Regions from separate parts of the Lysinibacillus sp. OL1 genome, predicted to be linked through region 3. Evidence: riboswitches for the same ligand, from Rfam matches in the RefSeq annotation. Region 3 holds a riboswitch; each other region holds the start of a gene.
The links. Region 3 has a riboswitch for S-adenosylmethionine ahead of EW028_RS21470 (bifunctional homocysteine S-methyltransferase/methylenetetrahydrofolate reductase). Riboswitches for the same ligand answer to the same signal wherever they lie in the genome.
Positions count from the first base shown of each region.

Region 1 (3,164 bases), on a different contig from region 3:
TGATCACGTTTAAACGTATAATGTAGGGAATATGGGTATTGTGCCGCTTGCTCAAATAAATCACGATCATAGATAGCAATTTGTTCAATATAGCTTAAGCCAAAGTAGCTTAACGTATTATAAGTCCCCCACATCGTGTGCTGCCCACCATTCACTGTATGGACATTTCGTTTATTGAAGAAAACCTTTATATTTTCTGGTGATTCCACTTGATGAACCAAATGATCAAAATATAAAGTCATGGCCATTCCCCTTTCTTTCCCCATTACCTTTACCTGTATGTTTGATTAGTTTAAAATTTACTCAAGAAAAGGAGTTACTAGTAGGATATGAAAAAAAGTTTCGTTTACCTACAAACTCCGTTCACTAATTTCATAAAGAGGTGATTTGAATGACAGATTTAGTAGCTGCTTTTAAATTGGCATTAGGTAATTATCCTACAGGCGTAACAGTTGTCACGACATGTCATGACACAAAACCGATTGGCTTAACCGTCAATTCCTTTGCATCTGTTTCAATCGACCCGCTCCTTATTTTGTGGTCACTCGATAAAAAATCTCAGCTCCATCCTTATTTCACGACTTCGCCAAATTTTGCGGTCAATATTTTAGCGAGTGATCAAGAGCATTTATGTACACTATTTGCCAGTAAAATCCCTGATCGCTTTGCACAAGCAAAATGGTCAACTTCCTCTTTAGGACTACCGATTTTACATGATACAGCAGCTAATTTACAATGTAAAACATTTCAGCAAATCGATGCTGGCGACCATACCATTTTTATTGGGCAGGTCGTAGACATTACAAATGCTCAAAAAGAGCCTTTGCTTTATCATCGCCGTCATATCGGTCCCATACCAAAAAGCTTTTATAGCTAGCCTTTACACAAAAAAAGGGCCACTTGTAAGCACAGGAAATCCTTCATGCTTATAGGTGGCCGTTTGACATAAGTTCTACTGAAATCATTGTTATTTTTTCTGCGGAAATCTCTGCTTTTCAAGCCTATTAATTTGCACAATCACACCATCTTGAATCGTAATATGCACTTCACCAAATTCAAGATTTTGAATCGCCTTCGCAATTGCCTCTAGTTTCTTATCATCTACTTTTACTGACTGAGCCATACGATACACCCCTTCTTTTTTATCCTTATTGTTCATAAAGAGGCCAACGCATCAAACTGATTGATAGCCCCTCCTATCTCTCAGACACCATCTGTTGGATTTGGCACCTGTTGTTCGGTTGCCGAGGCTTCATTGGGCCAAGTCCCTCCACCTCTCTTGATAAGAGTACTGCGTTTCTTGAAAATAATTCTATAATTCTGCTATAGGAATGTCAATACAAAATATTAGAAAACCTAGTTGAATACTATGCAATATGTCGTTTAGATTAAAAGACTCCCTATACCTAAAGTATTTTATGCCTAGTCAGTGAGAAATAGATGGCAATCCATTAATTTATTACAAGCTCCATTTCCTCATCATGAATTCAAGTGGGCCTCGATGATGTTTAGTCCTCCACCATACAGAAACCACGACACATCCTAAAAAATAACAGCAGGCATACAGCATGGAAAAAGCAAGTGTTTGGTTCTCCAGCTTTTGGCAAATAATTAGTATTCCAATGCCTATAACAACATGGCCAACATAATGCGTTAAAGACATTTGTCCAGTTAATATGAAAGATTGAATAACTTTATTTTTACATGTCTCTACAAGATAGATGGAGCCAACAATGATAACAATAGCCGAAGCCGAATTAGAGAGGACATACATCATATTCGGTGGAATCGGTCCTGTATCAAATAAATACAATGCACTCTCTACATCTAATAAATGAATGGTTGTCATCTTAATGAATAACGTTGAACAAGTCTCAGTCACGATGACTAGCAATAAGCCTATCACCAGTAAGTTTTTTCTTAATGTATGATTTGTTAAATCTAATGTGCCCATTACCATCCCTATCAGAAAGAAGCAAATCCAGGGGAATAGTGGATGATAGCCATTAAACATCAAATTTCTTATAAATCCAGCTGGTGTCCAAAAATCAAGATACTCTAGTAGCACATATGTTGGATGCCAACCAGCAAGGTAACTAAATTGAATTTGAAGCCATTGTGAAAGGATAAGGATGGCACCAATTATGAAGATCATCATTTTCTTGGATTGGGCAATCAAACAAGCAGCAACAAACATATACACGCCATAATAATGTAAGATATCTCCTGTCCAGCCGATTGCATATAATATAATCCCTATCGTAAATAACAAAAGCGCCCTCTTCCACAAAGTAAGTCGATTTTGACGAAGAAGGATTGGGTCCTTACTCTCTCTAGCCTGACGAGTCATTAAGGCTGTCCCTATTCCTGCTAGCATGACAAATACGGCCGAAGCACGTCCCTCGAAAAGATGTTGGAAGGCCATTAACCATGTTGAACCATTCGTTGTAGAACCTGTTATGACGCCAAAATTGACAATGAACATGCCAAGCATGGCGAGAGCTCTTGCAAAATCAAGACCTTCAATGCGCCGATCATCATTTCTTTTTGTCATCTTTGCCCCCTTGGATAACGCTATTCACTGCCTCCTTCCAAATAGCCCTATAGTTCAATTGGTTGCCTGTTAACATGAAATTACCGATATTATCATAGACGAGGGCTAGCATCTGTGCCTTCGCTTCTATATGGGGAGTATCCTCTAGCACGCCTAGCTGTACGCCATATCGTAGGATAGCAACAAAGCTCGTTAAAAAGCTTGTTTCTAGCTCTACTAATTGTCTTTTATAGTTTTCATCGCGGGCCGCTAATAGTACATATTGATTAAATATTTTATTAAAATAAGGGTCCTTGTCCTGTGCCTCAATAGATTTATAGCCTAGCTTAAGTAATTCCTCCTTAAAATTAGCAGAAGAAAGCTCTTTATACTCCACAGCGACATCATGTTGAATTTCTTTATACAATTCATCAAATATGAAAGCGATTAATTGATCTTTTGATTGAAAATAATAGTAAATGGCTGGTTTTGAAATACCGACCTCTGTAGCAATCATTGCTAAGCTTGTTTTTTCAAATCCATTTTCCGCAAACATCCCATAAGCAATTTCTATAATCTTTTGAAAAGTTTGTTCTTTATTTCCCATTATTACCCTCCTTTTTTACCGACC
Region 1 is NZ_SJDS01000001.1:463,338-466,501, reverse strand. It holds gene EW028_RS02345 (VOC family protein) at 1-242, opposite strand, end outside; gene EW028_RS02340 (flavin reductase family protein) at 392-877, shown strand; gene EW028_RS02335 (YezD family protein) at 968-1,159, opposite strand; SAM riboswitch class I at 1,194-1,289, opposite strand; gene EW028_RS02330 (DUF418 domain-containing protein) at 1,460-2,554, opposite strand; gene EW028_RS02325 (TetR/AcrR family transcriptional regulator) at 2,538-3,140, opposite strand.
Region 1: linked by a shared signal. The riboswitch ahead of EW028_RS02335 (YezD family protein) and the one ahead of EW028_RS21470 (bifunctional homocysteine S-methyltransferase/methylenetetrahydrofolate reductase) in region 3 are both predicted to bind S-adenosylmethionine.

Region 2 (3,164 bases), on a different contig from region 3:
TTAAATTACCCAAACAACCCTACAGGTGGTACAGCATCACTTGCGTTTTTTGAAGAGACCGTTCGCTTTGCGAAGGAACACAATATTATCGTATCACATGATTTTGCTTATGGGGCAATAGGATTTGACGGTAATAAACCAGTTAGCTTCCTTCAAGCAAATGGTGCAAAAGAAGTAGGAGTTGAAATGTATACATTATCGAAAACCTATAATATGGCTGGCTGGCGTATAGGCTTCGCTGTAGGGAATGCCGAGATTATTGCTGCTATTAATCTTATTCAGGATCATCTGTTTTGTAGTCAGTTCCCTGCCATTCAACAAGCTGCAGCAGTAGCACTGACAGCTTCCCAGCAATGTGCGGATGAACTACGAGCTACTTATGAGCGTCGCCGAAATGTACTCATTGAAGAAGCTAGAAGAATTGGCTGGCATGTTACGGCTCCAAAAGGCTCCTTCTTCGCATGGCTCCCTGTACCACTAGGCTATACAAGTGAACAGTTTGCTGATCTATTGCTCGAAAAAGCTGATATCGCTGTAGCAGCAGGTAATGGCTTCGGTCAATATGGTGAAGGCTATGTGCGCGTAGGGTTGCTAGTTAGTGAGGAGCGCTTACGTGAAGCAATCCATAGAATCGAGCAATTACAATTGTTTAATAGATAATGTGCCTTATCCTGTAGCTATCTCTAGCTACAGGATTATTACTATTTTTCAATTTTCCTTGGTTGCCCTAAACCATCTTCTAATGGATAAAATTGAACATGACCTGTTTCATCATCCCATTTTCGAATATGTTGAATACCTTGTACCTCTGCCAACACGATGTCAGCAGTTATAACAGGATTTCCCCCTTTTATTAAATGCCCACCCGATACTACACCACATTGATCACTCATAGAACCATGGAAATGTGTCTCATATCCACCATCTCGCTTACACACCACACCTGAACCTTGAATAAATTCTAGTGGTCCCTCTTTTTCAATCACATTACTAAAACGAACATGAATTTGAGCTGTTGCATCTGGCACTAAATAAACAAAGCTACTTTTTTGAAAGCTGCCAATACAGCTTACAATTGTTGCTGACTCTATATTATTCTCTTCGCAAAGCGCTTCAATCCCTTCAATGATATCTGTTCCCGTTAGAAAACGAGCACTAATAACCTTACCAAATGAACCTATACCATAATTAACTCTTACAGACATTGTTATCCCTCTTTTGTGTCGAAATATTATAATTATATAAAAAATTTAAAAATTATTTATTGACTTACTATACCCTATAAATTATATTAGTTCTATCGGAATTACAAAAAAATATTATAAATCTCTTATCAAGAGTAGCTGAGGGACTGGCCCTATGAAGCTCGGCAACCTCCTTTTTAAAGGAAGGTGCTAAATCCTGCAAACGATCTTCGTTTGATAGATAAGAGAGGACATCTTTTCATGAGCCTCTCTTAATTTGTAAGAGAGTTTTTTTATTTTCAAAAAACCGATAAAAACAATCTTGGAGGTATTTTCATGAAAAAGAAAAATAAATTTTTAGTAGGTTTAGCAAGTTTAACATTAGTAGCAGCTTTAGCAGGCTGTGGCTCTAAAGAAGATAGTAAAAGCCAAGCTGAAGGAATTGATGAAAAGAAAATCGTTGTAGGCGTCACTTCTGGTCCACACGAACAAATTGCAGAAGTAGCTGCTAAAGTAGCAAAAGAAAACGGGCTAGAAGTAGAGCTAAAATCATTTTCTGACTATGTTTTACCTAATACATCCTTAGCTGAAGGTGATCTTGATGCGAACAGCTATCAACACGAGCCTTTCCTGGATACATTTAATAAAGATCATGATACAGAGTTAGTACCAGTGGGCAAAACGATTTTAAATCCAATGGGTATCTACTCAGAAAAATATAAATCCTTTGATGACATTCCTGACGGAGCAACGTTTGGCTTACCAAATGATCCAACGAATGGAGCCCGTGCCCTCTTTGTTTTACAGGAAGCTGGCTATATTAAGTTAAAAGAGGGCGCAGACTTAACAGCCTCGATCCGTGATGTAGAAGAAAACAAAAAGAATTTAAAATTCATTGAATTAGAGGCCGCTCAAATTCCTAAACAACTTAGTGAAGTAGATGTAGCAGCTATTAATACAAACTTTGCATTAGAAGCTGGCATTAACCCTAAAGATGACTCTATTTTATTGGAATCTACTGATTCTCCATACGTAAACTATATTGTCGTGCGTGCTGAAAATGAAAATGATCCAACAATTAAAAAGTTCGTTGAGGCCTACCAATCTGATGAAGTACGTCAATTCATCGAAGAGGAATTCAAAGGTTCAGTAATCCCTAGTTGGTAATACATTCAGGAAGCTTCTATAAGCCGAAGAATCTGCCGAAATTCCTCTATAGGAAAACGAGCAGATTCTTGCTTTTTAGAAGGTAGAGAAAGGAGCATACAATCGCATGATTCAATTACAAAATATCTCAAAAGAATTCAAGTCGAAAAAAGGCATCATAAAAGCTGTGGATGGCATCAATCTTCACGTAAAAAAGGGACAAATTCATGGTGTAATCGGCTATAGTGGTGCTGGTAAAAGTACACTCATTCGTTGCGTTAATCTACTAGAACGTCCTACAGCAGGAAAAGTAGTGATAGACAATGTAGACATTACGACCCTTTCTCTTCACGAATTACGTCAAACACGCCAAAAAATCGGGATGATCTTCCAGCACTTTAATCTATTAAAAACAGCAACAGTTTACAATAATATTGCAGTTCCCTTAAAGCTACTAGGCTATAAAGAGGCGGAAGTAAAAAGCCGAGTAGCTAAGTATGCTGAAATTGTCGGTTTAACAGATAAACTAGACAGTTACCCCAATCAACTTTCAGGTGGTCAAAAACAGCGTGTGGCTATTGCGCGTGCCTTAGCACAGGAACCAGAAATTTTACTTAGTGACGAAGCAACAAGTGCACTTGATCCTGAAACAACGGAAGCCATTCTTGAATTGTTGTTAAAGATTAACCGTGAATTAGGAATTACAATTCTGCTCATTACACATGAAATGAATGTCATTCAAAAAATTTGTGATGAGGTTTCTGTTCTAGAATCTGGGAAAGTTGTAGAATTCGGCACAGCGATTGAACTTTTTGCAAAACCAAAGCACCCTAC
Region 2 is NZ_SJDS01000004.1:121,020-124,183, reverse strand. It holds gene EW028_RS09740 (pyridoxal phosphate-dependent aminotransferase) at 1-660, shown strand, start outside; gene EW028_RS09735 (PPC domain-containing DNA-binding protein) at 702-1,205, opposite strand; SAM riboswitch class I at 1,328-1,432, shown strand; gene EW028_RS09730 (MetQ/NlpA family ABC transporter substrate-binding protein) at 1,521-2,351, shown strand; gene EW028_RS09725 (methionine ABC transporter ATP-binding protein) at 2,458-3,164, shown strand, end outside.
Region 2: linked by a shared signal. The riboswitch ahead of EW028_RS09730 (MetQ/NlpA family ABC transporter substrate-binding protein) and the one ahead of EW028_RS21470 (bifunctional homocysteine S-methyltransferase/methylenetetrahydrofolate reductase) in region 3 are both predicted to bind S-adenosylmethionine.

Region 3 (3,164 bases):
ATTATATTCAGCACATGAACAAGGTTTCATCATGGAAACGGGTGCTGATTCTATTGTAGCCCGTCATCAAGGCGTTATGGAACTCGTGCAGGAGCTTGATTTTGAGGCGGAATTAGTTTACAACGAAACAGGTATTTCTTATATTTATACGAATAATGAGTTACATGCTATTCCGGCAGATTCAACTTTCGGAATACCGATGAGTGTAGCATCCTTAGAGGAAAGTACACTTATTTCCGAGCAGGGAAAAAAAGAAGCGTTGAAGGATTTAACATTGCCAAACAATGGCTTCACAAAGGAAAGTTCTATCGGTGAATTTTTAACTTACTATTTAGGAGAGGAACTGGTGAAAAACCAAATTGCACCAGTCCTTGCAGGTGTTTATTCAGGAGATTTACATCAGCTTTCTATTGGCTCTACTTTACCGTATTTAATTGATTATAAGAATGATTTTGGAAGTATTATTAAAGGCTTTGATGCGAATCGTGAGCAATTTGTTAAAGCAGCGAACAAAAAATTTATATCCTTTAAAAATGGTTTATCTTCTTTAATTAATCGACTTGAACAAACCTTATCCGATGTAGAAATTATCAAGGGTGTTACTACACTAAATGTTCAAAAACAAGATAAGAACTACACAATTTCTTTAGCTAATGGTGAAATTATTGAGTCAGATTATGTCGTTTTAGCATTACCGAATGATTCTGTCCAAAATCTGCTACAGGATGAATCTTTAAACCGCTATTTTAACCAATTTACGACAGCGTCAGCAATTACTATCTATTTAGGTTTTGATGTGCCAGACGCTAAATTGCCAGCAGATGGAACGGGCTATATTGTTTCCCATAATTCAGACGTTACTTGTAATGCAGCAACTTGGACTAGTCGTAAATGGAAGCATACATCGAAAGAAAATAAATTACTTGTGCGACTCTTTTATAAGAGCATCAATCCAGCCTATGAGCAACTACGTGCCATGACTGATGAAGAATTGGCAGCAGTTGCTTTAGAAGATGTGAGAAAGAGCCTAGGAATAGAGGAGCAGCCAACTGTTGTGAATGTAACAAAGTGGATTGATCAAATGCCTAAATATGATTTAGCGCATCGTGAAGCATTACAAGGACTACTACAAGAATTACATGAGAACTATCCTAATTTATCGATTGCAGGGTGCTCATATTTTGGCGTAGGTATTGGTGCTTGTATTCAAAACGGGAAAAAAATTGGCGAAGAGCTTGCAAATGAACTTGCCAATTTCTAAGATTTTAAGTGAAAAAAAACTTTGTTATGTGAAATAGTCTTGACTCATTCGTCAGTAAACGATATGATTCTTTTAATTATTTAAAAAATTCATACTTAATTCTTATCAAGAGAAGCAGAGGGACTGGCCCATTGAAGCTTCAGCAACCAACTTTATTGTCAGGTGCTAAATCCAGAAGACCGTTGAGTCGAAGATGAGAAGGAACAACAATGATGAATCGTTAAAGCCTTCTTTTTTTATGAAAGAAGGCTTTTTATTATATAGAGACATAGGAAGAGAGGCTAATTTTATGGGATTGCTTGAAAGGTTAAAAACGCATGTATTGACGGCAGACGGTGCAATAGGCACAGTGCTATATGGCTATGGATTGGAGTATTGCCATGAGGAAATGAATGTTCAGAGACCCGAGTTAATTGAAAAGATTCATAGAGAATATATTGCAGCTGGTGCTGACATCATTCAAACGAATACGTACGGTGCAAATGCCATTAAATTAGCTCGCTATGGATTAGAATCAAAAGTCCAACAATTTAATGAAGCTGCTATCACCATCGCAAAACGAGCAGCGGCTGATGGCGGTCAATTTGTTTTAGGAACAATTGGTGGTATTCGGGGAATTCGTAAAAGTGATGCAACCTTGGATGAAATATTAGCGACTATTGAAGAACAAGCAAGCGTCTTACTTGCAGGGAATCCAGATGGCCTTTTACTTGAAACTTATTATGATTTTGAAGAATTAACAGCAACCTTAAAGATGCTACGAGAAAAAACAAAATTGCCGATTATTGCACAAGTTTCTATGCATGAGCCCGGTGTTCTACAAAATGGGATGTCTTTAAATAATGCTCTCCATGAGCTTGAAGCCCTAGGTGCTGATATTGTTGGTGTCAATTGTCGACTAGGTCCACACCATACTATTCTAGCATTTGAAGGTGTAGAACTTCCTAATAAGGCATTTATGTCGGCCTATCCAAATGCATCACTTCTGGACTTAGAGGATGGGCGTGTCGTTTATGAATCAGAAGCTGATTATTTTGGTCGAGCGGCTGTTGAATTGCGTGATCAAGGTGTACGTTTAATAGGGGGCTGCTGTGGTACAACACCCAAACATATTGCAGCAGCAAAGAAGTATTTAGAAGAGTTATCACCGGTTCAGGAGAAGCATGCGAAACCTGAAAAGATTGAGATTGTTCGGGAAGCGGAGCCAACAAAGTATGAGCCTCTTCATGAAAAGGTTAAACGTGAACGTTCTGTCATAGTAGAGTTGGATACACCTAGACATTTAGAGATTGACGGGTTCCTTGAAGGAGCAAAGCAATTATATGATGCAGGTGCAGATGTAGTTATGATGGCAGACAATTCATTGGCCTCTCCACGTATTAGCAATATTGCAATGGGAGCATTGTTGAAGAGCACACATGGTGTACGTCCACTAACTCATATTACATGTCGCGACCGTAATTTAATTGGTCTACAATCTCATTTAATGGGGTTAAATGCTTTAGGTATTCATGATGTGTTGGCTGTTACGGGTGATCCAACGAAAGTAGGAGATTTCCCAGGTGCGACAAGTGTTTATGATGTATCTTCAATGGAGCTAATCCAATTAATTAAGCAATTAAATGGAGGGGTCTCTTTCTCAGGTAAGCCACTTCGAAAAAAAGCAAATTTTTCAGTTGCTGCTGCATTTAATCCAAACGTCCGTGTGTTAGATCGTGCTGTGACACGCTTAGAGAAGAAAATTGAGCATGGGGCAGACTACTTCATTTCTCAACCAGTATATACGAAAGAAAAAATTGTAGAGATTTATGAGGCAACAAAGCATTTACAAGCTCCAATTTACATCGGTATTATGCCTGTTACGAGTTATAAAAGTGCTGAATTTTTACATCATGAAGTACCA
Region 3 is NZ_SJDS01000016.1:28,801-31,964, reverse strand. It holds gene EW028_RS21475 (protoporphyrinogen oxidase) at 1-1,261, shown strand, start outside; SAM riboswitch class I at 1,361-1,461, shown strand; gene EW028_RS21470 (bifunctional homocysteine S-methyltransferase/methylenetetrahydrofolate reductase) at 1,551-3,164, shown strand, end outside.